Linked DNA regions of Azoarcus sp. CIB. The protein of the gene in region 1 interacts with the protein of each later gene in a pairwise test. Links are inferred from orthologs where the notes say so. Each region holds a gene or a part of one and is shown in the gene's direction. Other genes may lie near its edges.

Region 1 (6,837 bases):
CTTCATCATGTCGCAGGCGCTCGCGCCTACCGGCGCCATGTTCTGCTTCGTCGCGCTGTGGACCGGCGCACTGTGGGGCAAGCCGACCTGGGGCGCCTACTGGGTATGGGACGCGCGCCTGACTTCCCAGTTATTGCTCCTTTTCCTGTATCTGGGATTCATGGCGCTCACCCGCGCAATCGAAGACCCTCGCCGCGCAGACAAGGCCGGGGCGATCATCGCGCTCGTCGGCGCGGTCAACGTCCCGATCATCTATTTTTCGGTGAAGTGGTGGAACACCCTGCACCAGGGTGCTTCCGTCAGTCTCAACAAGGCGCCTTCGATGGCGACGACCATGCTGACCGGGATGCTGGTCATGGCGTTTGCCGCGTGGGCCTACACCATCGCGGTCACGCTGTGGCGCGTGCGTTCGCTGATCCTTGAACGCGAACGTCATACCGAGTGGGTCGCGGCCGAACTGAACGCGCTGGAGGGCAAGATCTGATGCAGTGGGAATCCTGGAGTGCCTTCTGGGACATGGGTGGATTCGCCCCCTTCGTGTGGGGCAGTTACGGCGTGATGCTGTTGCTCGTGATCGGGGAACTGATCCTCGTCGTGCGTCGTCGTAGGGATACCGTACGGCGCCTGTTGCGCCTGCGTCGGGCCAATGCGGCCGGCGCGGGCGGGCGCCGTGCTTTTGAGGAGATCGTTGAATGAAACCCCGTAGCAAACGGCTGATGCTGCTCGGCGGCGCTGTCGCACTGCTGATCGGGGCGGTGGCGCTCGTGCTCACCGCCTTCCAGGAGAACCTCGTGTTCTTCCATACCCCCACCGAAGTCGCCGAAGGCAAGGCACCGAGCGGGCGCACCTTCCGCATCGGCGGTCTGGTCGAGCCCGGCTCGATCAAGCGCGCGGCCGACGGCCTGACCGTGCAGTTCGCGATCACCGACACCGCGAAGGTCATTCCCGTGACCTACAAGGGCTCGCTGCCTGATCTCTTCAGCGAGGGCAAGGGCGCGGTCGTGCAGGGCAAGATGGGCCCGGACGGCCAGTTCACCGCCTCCGAGGTGCTCGCCAAGCACGACGAGAACTACATGCCGCCCGAAGCGCAGCACGCGGTCGACCAAGCGCAGAAGACCGCCAAGACGGTGAAGCAATGATTCCCGAACTCGGCCATTTCTCCCTCATCCTCGCGCTGATCCTCGCTTTCGTGCAGGGCGTGGTGCCGCTCATCGGCGCGAGCCGCAACCGCCTCGCACTGATGTCCGTCGGTCGCACCGCCGCGCAGGGTCAGTTCCTGTTCATCGCGTTTTCGTTCGGCTGTCTCACCTGGTCCTTCATCAACAGCGATTTCTCCCTGCAACTGGCCGCCAGCAACTCGCACTCGGCAACCCCGCTGATCTACAGGATCACCGGCGTGTGGGGCAACCACGAGGGCTCGCTGCTGCTGTGGTCGATGTCGCTCGCGCTGTGGACCGTCGCCGTGACGGTGTTCAGCCGCAACCTGCCCGAGATCTTCATGGCGCGCGTGCTCGGCGTGCTCGGTCTGGTGAGCAGCGGCTTCCTGCTGTTCCTGCTGGTCACCTCCAACCCGTTCGACCGCATCCTGCCCGGCGCACCCGAAGGCCGCGACCTCAATCCGCTGCTGCAGGATCCGGGCATGATCATCCATCCGCCGCTGCTCTACATGGGCTACGTCGGCTTCTCGGTCGCCTTCGCATTCGCGATCGCCGCGCTCCTCTCCGGCCGCATGGATGCCGCCTGGGCACGCTGGTCGCGTCCGTGGACGATCGTCGCGTGGGTCTTCCTTACTTCCGGCATCGCCATCGGCTCAGGCTGGGCCTACTACGAGCTCGGCTGGGGCGGCTGGTGGTTCTGGGATCCGGTCGAGAACGCGTCCTTCATGCCGTGGTTGCTGGGCACCGCACTGATGCACTCGCTGGCAGTCACCGAGAAGCGCGGCGCCTTCCGCAGCTGGACCGTCCTCCTCGCCATCGGCGCGTTCTCGCTGTCGCTGATGGGCACCTTCCTCGTCCGCTCGGGCGTGCTGACCTCGGTGCACGCGTTCGCCACCGATCCCGCACGCGGCCTCTTCGTGCTGGCGCTGCTGGTCGTCGTGATCGGCGTCTCTCTGACGCTGTTCGCGTGGCGTGCGCCCACCCTGGCCGGGGGCGGCAGCTTCGGCCTCGTGTCGCGCGAGGCCTCGCTGCTCGGCAACAACGTCCTGCTGTCCGTCGCCTGTGGCTCCGTGCTGCTCGGCACGCTCTATCCGCTGTTCATCGATGCGCTGAACCTCGGCAAGATCTCGGTCGGGCCGCCGTACTTCGAAACCGTGTTCGTGCCGCTGATGACACCGGTGATCGTGCTGATGATGATCGGCCCCTTCGTCCGCTGGAAGGGCGATGAAGGCAACCGCGTCCTGCGCAAGATCGCCCCGGGTCTGGTTGCGAGTGTCGTCCTCGGGATCGGTGCCGCTTTCGCGATCGGTCACGTCACGTGGCGTACCGCCCTGGGGCTATCCCTTGCGGCGTGGGTCCTGATCGGCAGCGCCCAGATCCTGTGGCAGCGTCTCGCCGACCGTCAGGGTGCGGGAGCGGGTTCCCGCCTGCGCAGCATTCCCGCAGCGTGGTGGGGCATGTGGTTCGCCCACCTGGGGATCGGCGTGTTCATCATCGGCGTCGCCTTGGTCGGCAGTCTCAACAGCCAGATCCAGGTGAAGATGCTGCCGGGCGACACCGCACAGCTCGCCGGTTACACCTTCACCTTCCGCGGCGTCGCGGACGCTCCGGGACCGAACTACGCTGCCGCGCGTGCCACGATCGATGTGAGCCGCGGGGGCGTCACGTTTGCGACGCTGACGCCGGAGAAGCGCTTCTATGAAGCGCAGGGCATGCCGATGACCGAGGCTTCGATCGACATCGGCCCGCTCCGCGACGTGTACGTGAACCTCGGCGACCAGCTCGAGGACGGCTCTTGGGTCGTGGGCCTGTTCTACCGTCCGTTCATCAGCTGGATCTGGGTCGGTTGCACCTTGATGGCGCTGGGTGGCATCTTCGCCGCCGCAGACCGCCGCTACCGCCGTCTTGCCGAGCGCGAAGCCCCTGCGGGGGCGGCGCGCCAGGCTGCTTGAGAGGTTTCATGAAAGCGAAGTTCCTGGTTCCCCTGTTCATCTTCCTGCTGCTGGCGGGATTTCTCGGTTATGGATTGAAGCTCAACCCGCGCGAGGTTCCGTCGCCGCTGATCGGCAAACCCGCGCCGGCGTTCCGCGTGCCGCAGCTGCAGGCCGAAGACAAGTTCATCTCGCCCGAAGACCTCAAGGGGCGCGTGTGGCTCCTCAACGTCTGGGCGTCCTGGTGCATCTCGTGCCGCTATGAGCATCCGGTGCTGGTCGATTTCGCCCGCACCAGTCCGGTGCCCATCATCGGTCTCAACTACAAGGAAGTGCGCGGCGACGGCGCGCTCGACGTGAAGGGCCTCGATCCCGCGACCGAGCTCACAAGCGCCCGCCAGCGTGCGCGCCAGTGGCTCGTCGAGCACGGAGGCGATCCGTACATGGTGTCGGCAGTGGATCTGGACGGGCGCATCGGCATCGACTACGGCGTTTACGGTGTTCCGGAAACTTTCCTGATCGACCAGCAAGGTGTGATCCGCTACAAACACATCGGTCCGATTACCCCGGAATCGCTGCGCGACGTGCTGATTCCCAAGATCGCGGAGTTGCAACGTGCGAGCTGACCTGATGCGCCGCTTGGCGCTTGTTGCGGCCCTGCTTTTTCCGGTGGTGGGCCAGGCCGGCGAAGCGGTTCCGGTCTCCGACGACCCCGTCCTCGAGGAACGCGTCATGCGCCTGTCGCACGACCTGCGTTGCCTCGTCTGCCAGAACCAGTCGATCGCGGAATCCAACGCGCCGCTGGCGGTGGATCTGCGCAACCAGGTGCGCGAGCAGTTCCTCGCGGGCAAGGACGAAGCTGCCGTCGTGGACTACCTCGTTGCCCGCTACGGTGATTTCGTCCTCTATCTGCCGCCGTTCAAGGGAGCAACCCTGTTGCTCTGGCTCGGACCGGGGCTGCTGCTCGTCGCCGGAGCCGGATGGCTCGGCTGGCGCCTGCGCAGGCGCGTTCGCGAAGTTCCGCCGCCCCTGAGCGCGGAAGAGCATGCCCGCGCCTCTGCCCTGCTTGACGGCTCTGCCAAACCTTCCCAGGAGTCCCGCTCGTGACTGTTTTCCTGATCCTGGCCACCATGCTGGTGGCCGGTGCCCTGCTGCTCGTGATTCCGCCCATGCTGGGGACGGGAGCCAAGGCGCGCGAACATGCTGCACGTCAGGAACAGGCGCGTACCGTACTGATTGTGCTGCGCGAGCAACTCGCCGAACTCGAAGCCGACCACGTTGCGGGGCGCATCGCGGAGGCCGACTACAAGCGTTCTCGCGAAGAGCTCGAGCAGCGCGCGCTGACGGAGGCCGGCACGGCCGAGGCCGGCGTCGACGCCGCCCCCGCCCGTGGCTGGGCGCTCGGCGTGGTCTTCGCCGTGCCGGTTCTCGCGGTGGCCGTGTACCTCATCCTCGGCACCCCTGAGGGACTCGATCCCGCCAGCGCCAAACCCGCGCCCGAAGCGGGCCACCAGATCACGCCCGAGCAGATGCAGGCGATGGTGTCCCAACTCGCCGAGCGCCTCGAACGCGAGCCTGGCGACGTGCAGGGCTGGATGATGCTGGGCCGGTCGTTCGCCGTGATGCAGAACTTCCAGGGCGCCGTTGCGACGTGGAACAGGATCGGCAGGAATATTCCGGATCATCCCGACATTCTCGCCGACTGGGCTGACCTGCTTGCCGGCGCAGGCGGACGCAAGTTCGAGGGGGATCCCGACCGGCTCATCGCGCGTGCCCTCGAGCTGGCGCCGAATCACGTCAAGGCGCTGGCGCTTTCGGGTACGTCCGCGTTCGTCCGTCACGACTACGCGACCGCGTCCGCCCAATGGGAGAAGATCCTCGCCACCATGCCGCCCGGTGACGGTGCGTACAGCTCGATTCTGGCTAGCATCAACGAGGCCCGCACGAAGGGAGGGATGGCCCAGCTGAATCCGCCTGCCGGTGCTCAGGTGGCGGGAATTGGTGGTGCGGCCCGGGAAGACGGCGCCCAGGCCTCGTCGGCCCCCCTCACGTTGCGCGGCCGACTGAGCCTGTCGCCCGAGCTCGCACAACAAGCCGGTAGCGATGCGACTGTGTTTGTCTTTGCGCGTCCGCCGCAGGGCGGCATGCCGATTGCCGCTTTGCGCATGCGCGCCGGCGACCTGCCCGTCGATTTCGATTTCAGCAACGCACAACGCATGTCGCAGGGCCCCCTGCCGGAGCAGATCGCCGTCGGTGCGCGGCTGTCGAAGGGCGGTAGTGCGACAGCTGCCGCCGGCGATCTCGAAAGCCAGACGGTGCTGGCCTCGCCGGACGCCCAGGGCGTCAGCGTCGTGATCGACCGCGTGCGCAAGTAAGCGCCGCTTCTGCATAAATCGAGGGGCGTGGTGCCGCTGGCATCACGCCCCTTTCTTTGTTTACGGGTTTGGGGCGAGGCACCGGCGGATGGCTGCGCACGCCCAGCGACGTTCCCTGGCTCCGACCGATCAAGGCTGGGTGAGGAACCTCGATCACATCGGATAGCGCGCCTCGCCCGCTACCCGCCGCGCCTGTCGCGATCAGCCTGAGCGATCCATGCTCACCGAATGGATCCGAGACGGCGTTGAAGACCTGCCTGAACGCGCACAGACCGCGGAACCGCATGGCGGGAGTCGGCGGTGATGCGTTGATTCTCCAGGCGCAAAAAAGCCGCCCCACTCAGTGGGGCGGCCCGGGTGCTGCCGTGAAACTATCCTGCCGCTTCGCTCAAATCGCCGGACGGATATGGGCAACACCGCCGTAGCTGCCGATCCAGAGGTCCCCTTCCTTCGTCGTCGTCATCGAGAATACGGTGTCGTTGAACAGGCCATCGGCGGACTTCATGACGCGGAACTGATTGCCTTCCTTGACCGCCAGGCCGTTGTTCGTGCCTATCCACAGACGATTCTGCTGGTCGCGGTGCAGCATGAAGACATGGTTGCCAGGCAGTCCCTCGACGGTCGTGTAGTTCGTCCATTTCTGGCCGTCGTAATGCGCCAGGCCGCCACCCCAGGTGCCGGACCACACCGTGCCGTCCTCGTCGACGACGAGTGCAATGATGTAGTTCGGGTTGTAAGCCTGGTCGATCCCCTCGAGACCCATCTCGCGCTTCTGCTGGGCGTGGTGCAGCGATTCCTTCGCGGGATCGCTCTTGTAAGCGATGTCCTGCTTGACCTTGTCGTAGTCCGCACCGACGCCGCGGGAGTGGTTCCAGTTCTCCCACTTGCCATCCATGAAGCGGGCCATACCGCCTTCGGTCGCGAGCCACATTTCACCGTTCTTGCCTTCGGCGAGGCCGTACACCCAGTCGTTCGGGAGGCCGCCGCTGGTGCTTTCGACGGTATGGAGTTCCCAAGCCGCCGGATCCTTGAGCTTGCCGCCGCGGACGCGGTTTACGCCCGACCAGGTTGCGATCCAGATGTCGCCCGTACGGGTTTCGACCACGTCATACACGAAGGCGTCGCCCAATCCTTCGGGAATGTTGTAGGTGTCCCACGTGCCGGTCTTTTCGTCCAGCATCGACATGCCGCCGCCGTAGGTACCGACGGTGATCTTGCCCTGCACCCGACCGACATAGAACATGCCGTTCGACAGCAGGCCGCTCTGGTTGTCGAACATCTTGTATTCGTCGGTGCGCGTGTCGTAGCGGATGACGCCGCCAGAGGTCGCGACCCAGATCACGCCGTTGTCGGCAAAGATCTTCTTGACGTTCT
Region 2 (6,795 bases), 140 kb from region 1 along the record:
TCCGCCCCCGGAGCCAGCCGACCGGCACTGACGTCGCGGAACGCGGTCACGACGCGCTCGAGGCGGCCGTCGGAGCCCGGAATGGGGATCGCATCCATGCGCAGCAGGTGCACTTCGCCACCGACCAGGCGCGCGACGACGCGCCCCGTCACGGGGCTGCCGGCGCACAAGACCTGCACCGCGGGGAGCTCCGACAACGCCAGGTGGCTACCATCGGTGCCCAGCAGGGACCACGTGTTGTCGAGCCCCAGTCCGGACAAGCCCCCGAAGCCGAGCCAGGTGCGCGCAGCGTCGTTCGCGTACTCCGCGATACCGTCCGACGAATGCGACAGGATCCCGATGTCGAGCCCGGAGAGAAGCTCTCCGTAGCGCACCAGCGTATCGATACCGGAAGGGAGGTCGGACGGGAGCATATGGTGTGTATTCCTTTGCTTCGCTGCGGCCGAACGCAAGAGTCGCCCGTTGCGTGCCTTAGTGTCGCACCGTCGCGGGCCCGTATGCCGTAGGCAACAAAACTTTACATCGGAGTATGCCATCCCCGAAACACGGATATTTCACACCGGCAACACCCTTTCCCCACTGGCATGCCCGACCGTGATCGCGCTCAAGCGCCTGGAAGGAGTCGCCCGATCAGCGCCCGCATCTTGACCCAGTGCGTCCCCTCCCAGAACACCCGCCGGCACACGTCGCAGGTGCTGAAGCGCGCGTGGCGCGCGCGCACGCCCTCCGGCAGCAGGTGTTCGATGCTGGCCTTGTCGATCGCATGCAGCGGCGCGTTGCACGCGAGGCACAGCGTGAAGGGGCGCGCGCTGCGGGCGAGATCCAGGCGCGCGAGGATCTCCGCGAACTGCAGCTCCGGCTTCAGCGCGTGCACGTAGCAGCCGTGCGTGATCGTGCGGCGCTTGAGCAGCGCGCGGTCGCGCGTGAGCACAATTCGCCCGTCGTGGGCGGCGATAGCCTCGATATCCTCGTCGGCGAAGTTGTTGTCGTAGAGCGTGTCGAAACCGGTCATGCGCAGCAGGCGCGCGAGGCCGCCGAGGTGGGCGTCGGCGACGAAGCGCGTCGTACGCAGCGGATGTTCGCGCACGCGCAGCAGCGGCGTGATGTCGAAGGCCTCGAAGCGCGGATACACCGACACGCGGTCGCCGTCCTGCATGAGTCGGTCGAAGCCCACCGACTCGCCATTCACCAGCACCAGCTCGACCTCGGTGTGCGGCACCCCGAGCGCCTCGATCATGTGCTTGACCGTCGCGGCGCGCGCGCACGGCACCGTGATGTCGCGATAGCGGCGCTCCGGCGCGAGGAAATCGTTGAGTTCCTCGTAGAAGCGGAAACGCGCCGACACCATCGCCGCACTCCGGATCAGGGCGCCGGCCGCGCCCGGAAGCCGAAGCGCGCCGGCACCGCCGCGCGCGCGACCGCCTGCAGCGGCAGATCCCGCCACCTCACTTGGCACCTCACCTGGCACGCCCCCCCCGAGCCGCCCGCCATCACGCCGAGCAGCGCCTCGTCGTCGGCCACGCTGCCATCGGCGCGACGGCACTGGGCGAGGAAAGCCGCGAGGTCGCGGTCGTCGAGCAGGCCGGCGCCGAGATCCGTGTCCAGCAGCACATTGCCCTCCTCGTCGAGGTACGCCGCCGCAACGGCCGCGACCCCGGCCCCGGTGTGCGTCGTCAGGCTGCCGTCCGGATGCAGGCGCAACACCCAGGGGGCGTAGTCGAGCGCCACATACACCCGCTGCGGCCCGTTATGCACGAGCCAGTTGCCCGCTTCGTCGCGGCCGTAGGCGGCGTTCAGGAAGCCCGCCAGCCCCGCGTGCGCGACCGCCTCGCCCTGCAGGCGCCACGTGCCGCGACGGTCGAGCGACAGCCAATCGTAGCAGGCGGGGACGTCGGGCCAGCGGGCGAGCGCGGCGGGATCGGGGCTGTTGGTCATTACGGCGGAACTCCGGCGAAAATCTCAGGATAGCGCGCCGCGGCCGCGGGCAGAACCCGGCCGCGCATGCGCGAAGCGCCGGAGTCTGGGACAATCCCGCGATTGCCCATGCGGAGTGCCCTGCGATGACCGAAGCGCTTGTCGTCCTCACGAACTGTCCCGACGCCGCCTGCGCCGACGCGCTCGCCGCGCTGCTGGTCGAACGCCGCCTGGCGGCCTGTGTGAACGTCCTGGCCCCCTGCCGCTCGGTGTACCGCTGGCAGGACAGGATCGAGAGCGCGACCGAAGTCCCGCTGCTGATCAAGACCACGCCCGTGCGCTACGCGGAACTCGAGGCAGCGATCCGCGAGAACCATCCCTACGAACTTCCCGAAATCATCGCGGTCCCTGTCATGCGCGGCCTGCCCGGCTACCTCGACTGGGTCGCCGCGGAAACCGCCCCGCAACCCGACAACGCAGACGCAGCCCCGGACGCTTCCTGAAGCGGCGTGCCCCGACGCATGTCTTGATCCATATCGAAGGCCAGCCGCCCCAGCCGTCCTACAATCGCGCCACCGCGCAATGCCGACCGACCCCATGCACCGCCTCCTGTCCCTGATCGCCCTCCTCGCCAGCCTGCTCGCGCTGTCCGTTCCCGCCAATGCCGCCACTACTGTCACCGGCACGCCGATGCGCCCCGAAGAGGCCTTCGTGCTCTCCGCGCAGGCGCTCGATCCGCAGACGGTCGAGGTCACCGTGAAGATCGCGGGGGACTATTACCTCTACGCCGACAAGTTCCGCTTCCGCGCCGATCCCGACACCGTCACCTTCGGCGCACCGCAGCGCCCGCCGGGCAAGGTCACGAAGGACGACTTCTTCGGCCAGGTCGAAACCTACCGCAAGGAAGTGAAGATCCTGCTGCCCGTCACTGCACCGGAGGGCACGACGAAATTCCGCCTGCTCGGCAGCGTGCAGGGCTGCTGGGACGGCGGCATCTGCTATCCGCCCAACGAACAGACCGCCGACATCGACCTGCTCGCCAAGCCGGTCAAGACCGGTGGCAGCTTCCTCGACGGCCTGCTCGGGCGCGACGACAAACCCGTGCAGACGGCCGCGGCGACCGCCGGCAGCGGCGTATCCGACGACGAGAGCGGACGCATCGCCGGCCTGCTGCGCGACGCCAGCGGCCCGCTGGTGCTGCTGAGCTTCTTCGGCTTCGGCCTGCTGCTCGCCTTCACCCCCTGCATGTTCCCGATGATCCCCATCCTGTCGGGCATCATCGTCGGCCACGGCCATCAGATCTCGCGCGGACGCGCCTTCGTGCTGTCGCTGGTGTACGTGCTGGGCATGGCCGTCACCTACGCCGCGGCCGGCGTCGCCGCGGGCCTCTCCGGCACGATGCTGGCCGCCGCACTGCAGAACGCCTGGGTGCTCGGCACCTTCGCGCTGGTGTTCGTACTGCTGTCGCTGTCGATGTTCGGCTTCTACGAGCTGCAGCTGCCGTCGGCGCTGCAGAGCCGCCTGTCCTCCACCGCCAGCCACCAGCAGGGCGGCAACCTCGGCGGGGTCGCGGTGATGGGCGTGCTGTCGGCGCTGATCGTCGGCCCCTGCGTCGCCGCCCCGCTCGCCGGCGCGCTGCTCTACATCGCCCAGACCGGCAACGCCGTGCTCGGCGGCGCGGCACTGTTCGCGATGGCGCTCGGCATGGGCGCCCCGCTGCTCATCATCGGCATCGCCGCCCGTTCGGTGCTGCCCAGGGCCGGCGCGTGGATGGAAGGCGTCAAGAAGGCCTTCGGCGTGATGCTGCTGGCCGTCGCCGTGTGGCTGCTCACCCCGGTCGTGCCGCCGCTGCTGCCCATGCTCGCGTGGGCCGCGCTGCTGGTGTTCTCCGGCATCTTCCTGCACGCGCTCGACCCGCTGCCGCCGCACGCCAAAGGCTGGCAGCGCTTCTGGAAGGGCGTCGGCGTCGTGCTGCTGATCGGCGGCTCGGCGATGCTCATCGGCGCCCTCGCCGGCTCGCGCGACCCGCTGCAGCCGCTCGCGGTGCTGCGCGCACAGGCCTCGACTGCGAACGCGGCCGAGCTGCCGCGCTTCGAGAAGGTCGCCTCGATCGCCGAGCTCGACGCCCGCCTTGCCTCGGCCGACCGTCCGGTGATGCTCGACTTCTACGCCGACTGGTGCGTCTCGTGCAAGGAGATGGAGCGCTTCACCTTCACCGACCCGAACGTCGCCGCACGCATGGGCCGCATGCTGCTGCTGAAGGCCGACGTAACCGCCAACAACGACGACGACAAGGCGCTGCTCAAGCGCTTCAACCTGTTCGGGCCGCCGGGCACGATCTTCTTCGACCCTGCCGGCAAGGAACGCGACGGCCTGCGCGTCGTCGGCTTCATGCAGGCGGAGCCCTTCGGCGAAGTGCTCGACCGCGCGCTGCGCTGAGGGCGCGAGCCCAAGAAAGAGAAGAGCGGCGAACCGATCGCTTTTGCTTGCCGATCGCTTTTGGTTGCAATTCGCCTACAATTGGCGCTCCACCACTCGCCCGCCCACAAGAAATGTTCTCCGGAATCGTGGCCGCCTGCGGCCGAATCGAACGCATCGACCCCCTGCAGGACGGCGTCCGCCTGACGGTCAACGTGGCCGACCTCGACCTCTCCGACGTGCAGCTCGGTGACAGCATCGCCAACAGCGGCGTCTGCCTCACCGTCATCGCACTGGACGCGCCGCGCGTGCAGTTCGACGTGTCGCGCGAGACCCTCAACTGCACGGCCGGCCTCGACGAGACGGGCAACGAGGTCAATCTCGAGAAGGCGCTGCGCCTCGCGGACCGCCTCGGCGGCCACCTCGTCACCGGCCACGTCGACGGCGTCGGCGAAGTCGTGCGCTTCGTCCCCGTAGGCGAAAGCCACGATCTCGTGATCCGCGCCCCGGCCGCACTCGCCGGCTACATCGCGCGCAAGGGCTCGATCACCGTGAACGGCGTGAGCCTCACCGTGAATCGCGTCGAAGGCACCGAGTTCTCCATCAACCTGATCCCGCACACCGTGGCGGTGACCAATCTCAAGCGCCTCGAGGCGGGCAGCCGCGTGAACCTCGAGATCGACCTGATCGCCCGCTACTGCGAACGCCTGCTCGCATGGCGCGAGGAATCCGCACAATGACCGCACTGTCCCCCATCACCGAAATCGTCGAGGAAATCCGCGCCGGCCGCATGGTCGTGCTGGTCGACGAGGAAGACCGCGAAAACGAGGGCGACCTCGTGCTCGCCGGCGAACACGTCACGCCCGAGGCGATCAACTTCATGGCCAAGTACGGCCGCGGCCTGATCTGCCTGACGCTCACCGAAGCGCGCTGCAAACAGCTGGGCCTGCAGCTGATGGTGCGCGACAACCGCTCGCCGCACGGCACCGCCTTCACGACCTCGATCGAGGCCGCCGAGGGCGTCACCACCGGCATCTCGGCGCACGACCGCTCGCGCACCGTGGAAGCCGCCGTCGCGCGCAACGCCAAGGCGACCGACATCGTCCAGCCCGGCCACATCTTCCCGCTGATGGCGCAGAACGGCGGCGTGCTGATCCGCGCCGGCCACACCGAAGCCGGCTGCGACCTCGCCGCCCTCGCCGGGCTCGAACCGGCCGCGGTGATCTGCGAGATCCTCAAGGACGACGGCACGATGGCGCGCCTGCCCGATCTCGTCGAGTTCGCCAAGGAGCACGGCCTCAAGATCGGCGCGATCCGCGACCTGATCCAGTACCGTTCGTCGAACGAGCACCTGATCGAGCGCGTCGCCGAAAAGGACGTCGACACCCCGCACGGCCGCTTCCGCCTCTACGCGTTCGAGGACAAGACCACCGGCGAGGTGCATTTCGCGATGTCCAAGGGCGACATCCGCCCAGAGCACGAGACCCTCGTGCGCGTGCATGAGCCGATCTCGGTCGTCGATTTCCTCGACGCCGAAAGCGCCCGCCACACCTTCCCGGTCAACCAGTCGCTCGCCCGCCTCGCGCAGGCCGAGCAAGGCGTGATCGTGCTGCTGTACCGCCCGCAATCGGGCAGCGAACTGCTCGCGAGCCTGACCGGCAACGGCTACCAGCCGCCGAAATGGGACGCGCGCCTGTTCGGCGTCGGCGCCCAGATCCTGCGCGATCTCAAGGTCGGCAAGATGCGGCTGCTCTCCAGCCCGCGCAAAATTCCGAGCATGGCCGGCTTCGGCCTCGAGATCACGGGCTTCGTCGATCCGGCCTGAGGTGGTACCCTCGACGCTTTACCGCGCCGGAAGTCCTGCGGATTTCCGGCTTTTCCGCTTTCGAAAGAACCGAACATGGCCCGTTACGACAACATTCCCGAATTCGAGCCCGATCTGAGCGGCCACGGCCTGCGCATCGGCATCGTCATGAGCCGCTTCAACCAGGACGTGTGCGAAGGCCTGCTGTCGGCCTGCACCGCCGAGCTGCAGCGCCTCGGCGTCGCACCCGACCTGATCCGCATCGCGACCGTCCCCGGCGCGCTGGAAATTCCGCTCACGCTGCAGGCCATGGCACGCAGCGGCCGCTACGACGCGCTGATCGCGCTCGGCGCGGTGATCCGCGGCGAGACCTACCACTTCGAGCTGGTGTCGAACGAGATGGGCGCAGGCATCAACCGCATCGGCCTCGACTCCGGCATGCCGATCGCCAACGGCGTGCTCACGACCGAGGACGACGACCAGGCCCTCGCGCGGATGCAGGAAAAGGGCAGCGACTGCGCCCGCACCGCGATCGAGATGGCGCGCCTGCTGCGGATGCTCAAATGAGCGGCAAAGCGGCACGTCGCCGCGCACGCGAATTCGCCCTCCAGGGCATCTACCAGTGGCTGCTGTCGGGCAACTCGGTCCCGTTGATCGAG

What was found.
Region 2: the proteins of AzCIB_RS01200 (region 1) and dsbD interact in binary tests that used the Escherichia coli proteins (3 or more experiments, as listed by UniProt). The link is inferred for Azoarcus sp. CIB from one-to-one orthologs.

Annotation. Positions count from the first base shown.
Region 1 is NZ_CP011072.1:301,110-307,946, forward strand. Bases 1,937-4,915 are described here. They hold AzCIB_RS01200 (DsbE family thiol:disulfide interchange protein), read left to right. Parts: upstream 1,937-3,117; coding sequence 3,118-3,714; downstream 3,715-4,915. Other genes in these bases: AzCIB_RS01195 (heme lyase CcmF/NrfE family subunit), read left to right, coding at 1,937-3,109; AzCIB_RS01205 (cytochrome c-type biogenesis protein), read left to right, coding at 3,719-4,195; ccmI (c-type cytochrome biogenesis protein CcmI), read left to right, coding at 4,192-4,915. In the rest of the region: heme ABC transporter permease CcmC, read left to right, coding at 1-484; heme exporter protein CcmD, read left to right, coding at 484-696; cytochrome c maturation protein CcmE, read left to right, coding at 693-1,139; more of AzCIB_RS01195, read left to right, coding at 1,136-1,936; more of ccmI, read left to right, coding at 4,916-5,463; AzCIB_RS01215 (ligand-binding sensor domain-containing protein), read right to left, coding at 5,852-6,837. UniProt on the Escherichia coli protein: Involved in disulfide bond formation. Catalyzes a late, reductive step in the assembly of periplasmic c-type cytochromes, probably the reduction of disulfide bonds of the apocytochrome c to allow covalent linkage with the heme.
Region 2 is NZ_CP011072.1:440,811-447,605, reverse strand. What follows is about bases 1,996-4,932. They hold dsbD (protein-disulfide reductase DsbD), read left to right. Parts: upstream 1,996-2,511; coding sequence 2,512-4,353; downstream 4,354-4,932. Other genes in these bases: AzCIB_RS01800 (riboflavin synthase), read left to right, coding at 4,467-4,932; cutA (divalent-cation tolerance protein CutA), read left to right, coding at 2,061-2,417. In the rest of the region: AzCIB_RS01825 (PAS domain-containing protein), read right to left, coding at 1-413; AzCIB_RS01820 (Mut7-C RNAse domain-containing protein), read right to left, coding at 605-1,348; AzCIB_RS01815 (DUF2946 family protein), read right to left, coding at 1,363-1,935; more of AzCIB_RS01800, read left to right, coding at 4,933-5,072; ribBA (bifunctional 3,4-dihydroxy-2-butanone-4-phosphate synthase/GTP cyclohydrolase II), read left to right, coding at 5,069-6,157; ribH (6,7-dimethyl-8-ribityllumazine synthase), read left to right, coding at 6,233-6,703; transcription antitermination factor NusB, read left to right, coding at 6,700-6,795. UniProt on the Escherichia coli protein: Required to facilitate the formation of correct disulfide bonds in some periplasmic proteins and for the assembly of the periplasmic c-type cytochromes.